3 regions of the Streptomyces sp. HUAS 31 genome follow, and region 1 is predicted to be linked to each of the others. Evidence: riboswitches for the same ligand, from Rfam matches in the RefSeq annotation. Region 1 holds a riboswitch; each other region holds the start of a gene.

Region 1 (3,266 bases):
CGCCGGAACTACCTCCACGACACCGACCTCGCGGCCGAGCAGCTCGCCGAGCGGATCGGCATCCGGCCCGGCGAGGTCCTCCGGGCCCTGACCGCCCGCCTGGCCGACGCCCACGGGATCCGCCTCGCCGACACCCACGCCGTCCGAGAGGCCGAGGCCCGGGGGAACCGCCCGCCCACCGGCTCCGGCGACCGGCTCCACCACTACGACGCGTCGACCCGCACCCTCCACCTGTCGACCCGACTGCGCCCCGGCCAGCGGGCCTTCCGCATGGCGACCCAGCTCGCGCTGCTGGAGCACGCCGGCGAACTGGACCGGCACGCCGCCGAGGACTTCCCGGCCGGCTCGCCCGCCCACACCCTGGCCCGCATCGGCGTCGCCAACTACTTCGCCGCCGCACTGGTGTTGCCGTACACCGCCTTCCACGCGGCGGCCGAGGAGGTCCGCTACGACATCGAGCGGCTCACCGACCGCCACGGCCTCGGCTACGAGACCGTCTGCCACCGGCTCAGCACCCTCCAGCGCCCGCGCCTGCGCGGAGTGCCCTTCTCCTTCGTGCGGGTCGACCGGGCCGGCAACATGTCCAAGCGGCAGTCCGCGACCGGGTTCCACTTCTCCCGGGGCGGCGGCACCTGCCCGCTGTGGAACGTCTACGAGGCGTTCGCCGCGCCCGGCCGGATCCATGTACAGGTCGCCGAAATGCCGGACGGGCAAAGGTACTTGTGGGCCGCCCGCGCGGTCACCCGGCACCGCGGCGGCTGGGGCGAGCCCGGCAAGACGTACGCCATCGGCCTCGGCTGCGAGATCCGGCACGCCCACCGCCTCGTCTACTCCGACGGCCTCGACCTCACCAGCCCCTTGGCCGCCACCCCGATCGGCATGGGCTGCCGCGTGTGCGAACGCCTCGACTGCCCGCAGCGGGCCACGCCGCCCCTCGGGCGGACCCTGCGCATCGACGAGAACACCAGCACCTTCGTGCCGTACCCCGTGACCGGGCGCACGAGTTGAGCGGCACGAGGAGTTGATAGCCTCGGCGGGCCAGTCGAGCCACATCCGAGGCCAGGGAATCCGGTGCGAATCCGGAACTGACGCGCAGCGGTGAGGGGGACGGGCGGGGCACGCGCCACTGGGAGACCGGGAAGGCGCCCCGACCGGACGAACCCGAGTCCGAAGACCTGCTGGCACCTCCGCGCCCCCGGGCGGGGAGGACGTCCGTAGGCCAGGCTCCGCGTACGAGCCCCGACACCCGAGGCAGGCCCGTGCTCCCCTCCCGTCCCGCGCCCACCGAACCCCCGGCACCCACCGCCGCGCCCGCGCCCTGCCGTGTCGTCGTCTGCCGGGACTGCTGCTGCGGCACCCCGAAGGTGACCGGGGTCGACCACGCGCAGCAGACCGCGCGCCTCGCCGACAATGTGCCCGTGCGCGTCTCCGACTGCCTCGACGTGTGCGAACACGCCAACGTGATCGTCGTCCAGCCGTCCGCCGCCGCCCGCGCGGCCGGCGCCCGCCCCGTCTGGCTCGGCCTCGTCAACGACCCCGACGCCACCGAGGACATCATCACCTGGGTCCGGGCCGGCGGCCCCGGCGTCGCGCCCTGCCCCGACGTGCTCGACCTCTACACCTTCACACCGCCCCGGCGGGCCGCGGACGCCAAAAGGTTGAAGCCCGAACAGTGAGTGCCTGAAGATCGGAAGGACCGATCCGCGCGACAGCGAGGTGAGAGACCCGATGTTCACCACCCGTCCCACCCTTCAGGGCACCTTCGGCATGGTGTCCTCCACGCACTGGCTCGCCTCGCAGTCCGCGATGGCCGTGCTGGAGCGCGGGGGCAACGCGTACGACGCCGCCGTGGCGGGCGCGTTCGTGCTGCACGTGGTCGAGCCGCACCTGAACGGCCCGGCCGGCGAGGTGCCGATCCTTCTCGCCCCGGCGGGCGGCGAGGTACGGGTGCTGTGCGGGCAGGGGCCGGCGCCGGCCGGGGCCACCGTCGCGCACTACCGGGAACTCGGACTGGAGCTGGTGCCGGGGACCGGGCCGCTGGCCGCCGCCGTGCCCGGCGCCTTCGACGCCTGGATGCTGCTGCTGCGGGACCACGGGACCCAGCCGCTCGCGGAGGTGCTGCGGTACGCCGTCGAGTACGCCGAGCACGGGCACGCGCCCGTGGAGCGGGTCGGCGAGACCGTGGAGACCGTGCGGGAGCTGTTCGAGACGGAGTGGACCTCGTCGGCCGAGGTGTATCTGCCGGGCGGCCGGGCGCCCCGCCCCGGGGAGCCGTTCCGCAACCCCGCCCTCGCCGCCACCTGGAAGCGTCTGCTCGACGAGGTCGCGGACGCCGGCGACCGCATCGCCCAGATCGAGGCCGCGCGCGCGGTGTGGCGCTCCGGCTTCATCGCCGAGGCCCTCGTACGGCAGGCCGGCCGCCCGACCATGGACACCAGCGGTGAGCGGCACTCCGGCACGCTCACGGCCGCCGACCTCGCCGGCTGGTCCGCGACCTACGAGGCGCCGGCGACGTACGACTGGAACGGCTGGACCGTGTGCAAGGCCGGCCCCTGGAGCCAGGGCCCCGTCCTCCTCCAGCAGCTCGCGCTGCTCCCGCCCGAGCTGCCGCGGTACGGGTCCGCCGACTACGTCCACCTGCTGATCGAGGGCTGCAAGCTGGCCATGGCCGACCGGGAGGCCTGGTACGGCGACGCGGCCGAGGTGCCGCTGACCGACCTGCTGTCGGACGAGTACAACGCCGCCCGGCGGGAGCTGATCGGTGAGAAGGCCTCGCACGAGCTGCGGCCCGGCAGCCCCGGCGGGCGTGACCCGCGACTGTGCGCCCACGCGCGCGTGGCGGCCGCCGCCCGGCCCGGCTCGGTCGCGCCGGGCGCCGGGGAGCCGACCGTCGCCAAGAGCCCCACGTCCCCGGTGCCGGGCGAGCCCGATGTCGCCGCCGACGGCGGGACCCGGGGAGACACCTGCCACATCGACGTCGTCGACCGCTGGGGCAACATGATCGCGGCGACCCCCAGCGGCGGCTGGCTCCAGTCCAACCCGGTCGTGCCCGAGCTGGGCTTCCCGCTCGGCACCCGGCTCCAGATGACCTGGCTGGAGGAGGGCCTGCCGAACTCCCTGACGCCCGGCCGGCGGCCCCGCACCACCCTCACGCCCTCGATCGCCCTGCGCGACGGCGTGCCCGTCATGGCCTTCGGCACGCCCGGCGGGGACCAGCAGGACCAGTGGCAGCTGCACTTCCTCCTCGCGGTCGCCCTGCGCGGCCA
Region 2 (3,266 bases), 1.5 Mb from region 1:
CCGCCCGCCTCGGAGCCAGCGTCGCCATCGGCGCGTTGCGCGGCCGCTTCTTGCCGGGCGGACTGCCGACGACCCTCGTCATCGTTCGTCTCCTTCCGAGAACGGCTCTCGAAACGGAGCGACCGCGGGGCGCCGACACCTATCTCCATGGAAGCACTCCCGGAACTCCCCGCAACCCGGCGGCCCTCGGCGGAAAACCCCGGGCCCGCCCACCCGGCCGTCCGGCAGACTCGGGCCCATGGACATCGCGATCCGCCCGGCGGAACCCGACGAGTTCGACGCGCTCGGCGAGATCACCGCCCGGGCCTATCTCCACGACGGACTCCTCGACTTCGGCGAGAGCGACGAGTACCTCGGCGAGCTCAGGGACGTGGCCAAGCGCGCGGCCGCCGCCGAGGTGCTCGTGGCCGTCGCGGACGGCCGGCTGCTGGGCGGGGTGACCTTCGTGCCGAGCGGCGGCCCCATGGCCGACATCGCGCGCTCCGGCGAGGCCGAGATCCGGATGCTCGCCGTCGACCGGGCGGGCCGCGGACGCGGCGCCGGCGAGGCCCTCGTCCGCGCCTGCGTCGACCGCGCCCGGGCCACGGAGGGCTGCGTACGGATCGTCCTGTCGACCCAGCGCACCATGCACGGCGCCCACCGCATCTACGAACGGCTGGGTTTCGTTCGTACACCCGAGCGGGACTGGAATCCGATCCCGCAGCTCGTCGACATCACTCTCCTCACCTATGAGTTGACGCTCTGAAACCAGCGCGACACAACATCTGGGGGTGGCGTGGCGGGTGAGCACAAGATGTATGCTCATGCTCGCTGTCGCCGCAGGGGAATCCGGTGCGAATCCGGAACTGTCCCGCAACGGTGTACTTGTGCATGTCTGTTCCCACAGTTGTGCACAGGAGTCAGTCCGAGGACCTGCCGACAGCGCGCCCGGCCGACCGGCCGGTGCGCCCTGACGTCCGGGCCTCGTGGAATGGGCCGGTGGACGCGACGCCGCGTGCGCTCGTGTGCTGCCCCCTGCCCTCCGCAAGGCCCCCGTGCCGAGCGAGGGAGAGCCCCCACGTGACCATCGCGCCAGCAGATCCGGCCTCAGTCGTCCCATCGGTCCCGACCGACGCGGACGCCCCCGGAACCGCGTTGCTGCGGCTCCTGGCCGAGCTGACCGCCGACCTCCCCGACGCCGACCCCGGCCGGGTCGCCGCCGCCGCGCTGCGCGGCCGGTCCGCCCGGGCCGACGAGGCGGAGCTGCGCGAGCTGGCCACCGAGGCGGCGGCCGGTCTCATCTCCGAGGACCCCGCCTACAGCAGGCTCGCCGCCCGGCTGCTGACCATCTCCATCGCCGCCGAGGCCGCCTCGCAGGGTGTGACGTCCTTCACCGAGTCGGTCGCGGTCGGCCACCGCGAGGGCCTCATCGCCGACCGCACGGCCGAGTTCGCGCGTCTGCACGCGGCCCGCCTGGACGCCCTGGTCGACACGGCCGCCGACGACCGTTTCGGCTACTTCGGCCTGCGCACCCTGCACAGCCGGTACCTGCTGCGGCACCCCATCACCCGCAAGGTGATCGAGACGCCCCAGCACTTCATGCTGCGTGTCGCCGCCGGTCTCGCCGAGGACGACACCACCCGCTCCGTCGACGAAGTCGCCGCGCTCTACGGCCTGATGAGCCGCCTCGACTACCTGCCGTCCTCCCCCACGCTCTTCAACTCCGGCACCCGGCACCCCCAGATGTCGTCCTGCTACCTCCTGGACTCCCCCAAGGACGAGCTCGACTCCATCTACGACCGCTACCACCAGGTCGCCCGCCTGTCGAAGCACGCCGGCGGCATCGGCCTGTCGTACTCCCGCATCCGCTCCCGGGGTTCGCTGATCCGCGGCACCAACGGGCACTCCAACGGCATCGTCCCGTTCCTGAAGACGCTGGACGCCTCGGTCGCCGCCGTGAACCAGGGCGGCCGGCGCAAGGGCGCGGCCGCGGTCTACCTGGAGACCTGGCACTCCGACATCGAGGAGTTCCTGGAGCTGCGGGACAACACCGGTGAGGACGCCCGCCGTACGCACAACCTGAACCTCGCGCACTGGATCCCGGACGAGTTCATGCGCCGGGTCAACGCCGATGCCCAGTGGTCCCTGTTCTCCCCCGCCGACGTGCCCGAGCTGGTCGACCTGTGGGGCGAGGAGTTCGACGCGGCCTACCGCAAGGCCGAGGAGCGAGGGCTCGCGCGCAAGACCATCCCGGCCCGCGATCTGTACGGCCGCATGATGCGCACCCTCGCGCAGACCGGCAACGGCTGGATGACCTTCAAGGACGCCGCCAACCGCACCGCCAACCAGACGGCCCTGCCGGGCCATGTCGTGCACTCCTCCAACCTCTGCACGGAGATCCTGGAGGTCACCGACGACGGCGAGACGGCGGTCTGCAACCTGGGTTCGGTCAACCTCGGCGCCTTCGTGACCGGCGGCGAGATCGACTGGGAGCGCCTGGACGAGACGGTCCGCACGGCCGTCACCTTCCTCGACCGAGTCGTCGACATCAACTTCTACCCGACCGAGCAGGCGGGCCGCTCCAACGCCAAGTGGCGGCCGGTGGGCCTTGGCGCGATGGGCCTCCAGGACGTCTTCTTCAAGCTGCGGCTGCCGTTCGACTCGGCCGAGGCGAAAGAGCTCTCCACGCGCATCGCCGAGCGGATCATGCTCGCCGCGTACGAGGCGTCCGCCGACCTCGCCGAGCGCAGCGGACCGCTGCCGGCCTGGGAGAAGACCCGTACCGCCCAGGGTGTGCTGCACCCCGACCACTACGGCGTCGAGCTCACCTGGCCGGAGCGCTGGGCGGCGCTGCGCGAGCGGATCACGACAACGGGCCTGCGCAACAGCCTGCTGCTCGCCATCGCGCCGACCGCCACCATCGCCTCCATCGCCGGTGTCTACGAGTGCATCGAGCCGCAGGTGTCCAACCTGTTCAAGCGCGAGACGCTCTCCGGCGAGTTCCTCCAGGTCAACTCCTACCTGGTCGACGAGTTGAAGGCGCTGGGCGTCTGGGACGCCCGCACCCGCGAGGCGCTGCGCGAGGCCAACGGCTCGGTGCAGGACTTCGCCTGGATCCCGGCGGACGTCCGGGCGCTGTACCGCACTGCTTGGGAGATCCCGCAGCGCGGCCTGATCGACATGGCGGCGGCCCGCACCCCGTTCCTCGACCAGTCGCAGTCCCTGAACCTGTTCCTGGAGACGCCGACCATCGGCAAGCTCTCCTCGATGTACGCGTACGCCTGGAA
Region 3 (3,266 bases), 4.9 Mb from region 1:
AGATCACCGCGAACTCGGCCGCGCCCCTGGGCTGTGTCGCGTCCTTCGAGTCCTCGCTCACGGCGAACCGGAAGCCCTGGACGTCACCGTCGGAGGGGCGGGCGAGGGAGGGGCCCTGGGTGGCGTAGACCCACGTGTCGCCCTGGCGCTCCCAGAAGGACCAGTAGCGGTAGCCGGCCGCCTGCGCGCCCTGGGCCGCGCCGGTCAGCAGGACCAGCGCGGCCAGGAGCGGGGCGAGCACGCGGCGGATCACGCCTGGGGGCCCTTCTTGCGGCCGCTCAGCAGGAAGCCGATGCCGATGCCGACGACGAGGAAGATGCCGACGTACCACCAGACCCCGAAGGGACTGTCGTCCTTGGTCTTCTCCTCGTTCGTGGCCTTCGTCGCGGCCTGCGGTGCGGGGCCGGTGGCGTTGAGCTGCTTCACCAGGTCGGCGCCGCCGAAGTCGCGGGGGTCGGCGCCGGTGGCGTGGGCGGCGAGGATCAGCTGGGCGTAGGCGGCCGGGCCGCTCTGCTTCGCCCACTTCGCGGAGTTCTGCTCCAGCCAGCGCAGCGGCTTCTCGGCGGCGTCGGCACCGGAGAGAGCGGCCAGCGCGACGACCGCGTCGGCGGTGTTGCCGTAGTCGGGCTGGTCCTCGGCGCCGGGGAGGGTGGAGGTGAGGTGGCCGTCCTTGGCGAGGGCGTCGGTGAGGTAGGCGGCGCCGTTGACGGCGGCCTGCTGCGAGGACGGGTAGCCGCCGTCGGTGCAGTCCGCGGCGGGCGCGTCCTTGCCGGGGCTCACGACGAGGCCCTTGCCGAGCGAGCCGAGGACGCCGGCCGCGGTGGCGTCGGCGTTGGCGAGCAGTTTGCCCTTCTTGTCGGGCTGGAAGGCGAAGGCGCCGCCGTCGTCGTCCTTGCAGGGCAGGGCGAGCTCGTTGAGGGCGTCGTAGGCCGTCTTCCCGTCCTTGCGTACGTCCGCCGGCTTCTCCCCGGCAGTGGTGAGCGCACCGATCACCACGGACGTGGAGTTGGTGTCGCTGGCCCCGCCCGGCATGTATCCCCAGCCGCCGTCCTTGTTCTGGACGGACTTCAGCCAGGTCACGGCCTTGGAGACGGCGGCGTCGTGCCCGCCGAGCGCGACCAGCGCCTGGACGGCGGCGGCCGTGTTGTTGGTGTCGACGAGGGTCTTGGCGTCGCAGTCGGCGCCGGCGTCGGCACGGTAGGGCGCGAAGGCCCCGTTCGCGCACTGCTGCGTGAGCAGCCAGTCCACGGCCTTCGGGGCGGGCTTCACCCCGACGGTGTTCTGAGCGAGCATCGCGAGGGACTGCCGCCAGACGCCGTCGTAGGTGGGATCGGTGGTGCCGTACAGCTCGGCGGGGTACGTGGGCTTCGGCGAGGCCGAGGGGGAGGAGTCGGCGGCTATGGCCGGCGCGGCCGCGCCGATCACGACGGCGGCGGCCAGGACCGCGGCGCTGCGACGGACGTACATGATCGGCGGGTGCCCTTCCCTAAGGGGAACCGGGCAGCACAGGGGAGACCCCGGCGGCTCGGCTCCGTATACCTCGACGGTGCCGCACTCCGGCGGACTGCCGGGGCACGTGAGCCGGTCACTTCCCGTACGCGGCGATCCGGCTCACCGGCCTTCGACGACGACCGGTTCACGGTTGCGGGTCAGCGCCGGATTTGCACCGGCTTTCCCACGTACGGGTGTGATGACGACGGCGACACTCTACCCGGGGGTAGGTGGGGGGCGAGAGGGGGCTGGGGGCGGCGGAGGCGGTCCGGTGCCGAGCGAGGTCGAGGGTGGCCGGTTCGGCTGGATTTCGCCCATGGATGTTGCAGGGGTTGCCGAGCTTCATGGTGGGCGTGTGCATGATCCCGGCCGGGGCATCGGCTCTTCCTCGCGGACGGATCGGTATCGGCCGACGTCAGGATGCGAGGCGTGTCGAGTGGCTCCATCATGTGGGTACTGCCCTCGGACCGCGTGATCGCCGCCCTTGGGCGTTGCGATCACAGAAGTGTCAAACCAAACATGGATTTTGCGCCGAATGGCTATCGGTGTGGCTGGAATGACCTGCCGGAGGGTGGGAATCCTCTACCGTTTGGTCGGTGCGAGCGGCCTGCGGGACGCGCAACCGTCACCCCGTGGCATTGCGTCTTACGGAAAACCCTTGGTCCGTCGCGAATGACGGCTGGTTTGTGTGTCGACTGGCGCTCTGACGGGCGGGATGCTGATTCTCTGGGTCCTGCTCCGGGCGGCCGCGGCGCTGGCGACGGGAGGCACACCTGGTGTTGGGAAGTGTCAAGAGCGGCGATGGCAGGCTGCTCTTCTTCGAGACGTCGGGGGACCCGAAGGGCCACCCGGTGTTCTTGCTGCATGGCACTCCGGGCAGCAGGGTCGGTCCGCGTCCACGGACCAGCGTTCTCTACAAGCTGGGCATCCGGCTCATCTCCTACGACCGGCCGGGGTACGGGGAGTCGCAGCGGTTAAAAGGCCGCGCTGTGCGTCACGCCGCCGCGGATGTGGCGGCCATCGCCGACCAGTTGAATCTTGGACCGTTTTCCGTGCTGGGCCGTTCTGGTGGCGGGCCGCATGCGTTGGCGTGTGCGGCGCTGCTTCCGGACAGAGTCGCCAGTGCTGCCGTTCTGGTCAGCATCGCTCCTCCCGATGCGGACGGGCTCGAATGGTTCGAGGGGATGGCCCCGTCCAACGTCATCGCCTACAAGGCCGCCCGAGCGGCTCTCCGCGATGGTTCCGAGGAGTGCCTGGAAAAGCTCAAGGCCAACCTGGCCAGCAACGCGGATGCCATTCGTGACAAGCCGGAGTCACTGCTGGGGTTACTGACTCCGGAGATGCCCACGGCAGACAAGGCTGTGGTGGGACACGGTGGGATCCGCGGCCTGCTCCTCGCCAACTACGAGACCAGTGTGGTGCGCTCCTCGTTCGGCTGGCTCGACGACGTGCTGTCCTTCCGACGGGACTGGGGCTTTGAGCCGGGCAAGATCGTCGAAGTCCCGCTGCTGCTTTGGCACGGTGAGCACGACACCTTCTCGCCCGTCGGTCACTTCCGATGGCTTGCCGAACGCATTCCCTCAGCGACTGCCGTGCTGAAGCCAGGGGCGGCTCACTTCGCCGCGCTGCCGGCCGTACCGGAAATACTCGCTTGGCTTCGCGACCGTGCTCGCGAGCGCTTCGGGGCCGCCGTGTAGCGGATGTGCTCGCCGACGTGGGCGAGCACATCGCAGATCAGATCGGGTGCGGGTCGAACTCCCAGCCCGACCGACTCC

Evidence for each region. Region 1 has a riboswitch for cobalamin ahead of PGH47_RS34555 ((2Fe-2S) ferredoxin domain-containing protein). Riboswitches for the same ligand answer to the same signal wherever they lie in the genome.
Region 2: another riboswitch for cobalamin. It lies ahead of PGH47_RS28360 (ribonucleoside-diphosphate reductase subunit alpha); the one in region 1 lies ahead of PGH47_RS34555 ((2Fe-2S) ferredoxin domain-containing protein).
Region 3: another riboswitch for cobalamin. It lies ahead of PGH47_RS12765 (prenyltransferase/squalene oxidase repeat-containing protein); the one in region 1 lies ahead of PGH47_RS34555 ((2Fe-2S) ferredoxin domain-containing protein).

The regions. Positions count from the first base shown of each region.
Region 1 is NZ_CP116353.1:7,803,680-7,806,945, forward strand. Features, by position in the region: gene PGH47_RS34550 (short-chain fatty acyl-CoA regulator family protein) at 1-1,008, shown strand, start outside; cobalamin riboswitch at 1,023-1,197, shown strand; gene PGH47_RS34555 ((2Fe-2S) ferredoxin domain-containing protein) at 1,260-1,676, shown strand; gene PGH47_RS34560 (gamma-glutamyltransferase family protein) at 1,729-3,266, shown strand, end outside.
Region 2 is NZ_CP116353.1:6,338,604-6,341,869, reverse strand. Features, by position in the region: gene PGH47_RS28370 (ATP-binding protein) at 1-82, opposite strand, end outside; gene PGH47_RS28365 (GNAT family N-acetyltransferase) at 239-745, shown strand; cobalamin riboswitch at 798-934, shown strand; gene PGH47_RS28360 (ribonucleoside-diphosphate reductase subunit alpha) at 1,060-3,266, shown strand, end outside.
Region 3 is NZ_CP116353.1:2,893,112-2,896,377, reverse strand. Features, by position in the region: gene PGH47_RS12770 (SCO2322 family protein) at 1-253, opposite strand, end outside; gene PGH47_RS12765 (prenyltransferase/squalene oxidase repeat-containing protein) at 250-1,467, opposite strand; adenosylcobalamin-variant (AdoCbl-variant) riboswitch at 1,592-1,686, opposite strand; gene PGH47_RS12760 (alpha/beta fold hydrolase) at 2,268-3,188, shown strand; gene fxsT (FxSxx-COOH system tetratricopeptide repeat protein) at 3,226-3,266, opposite strand, start outside.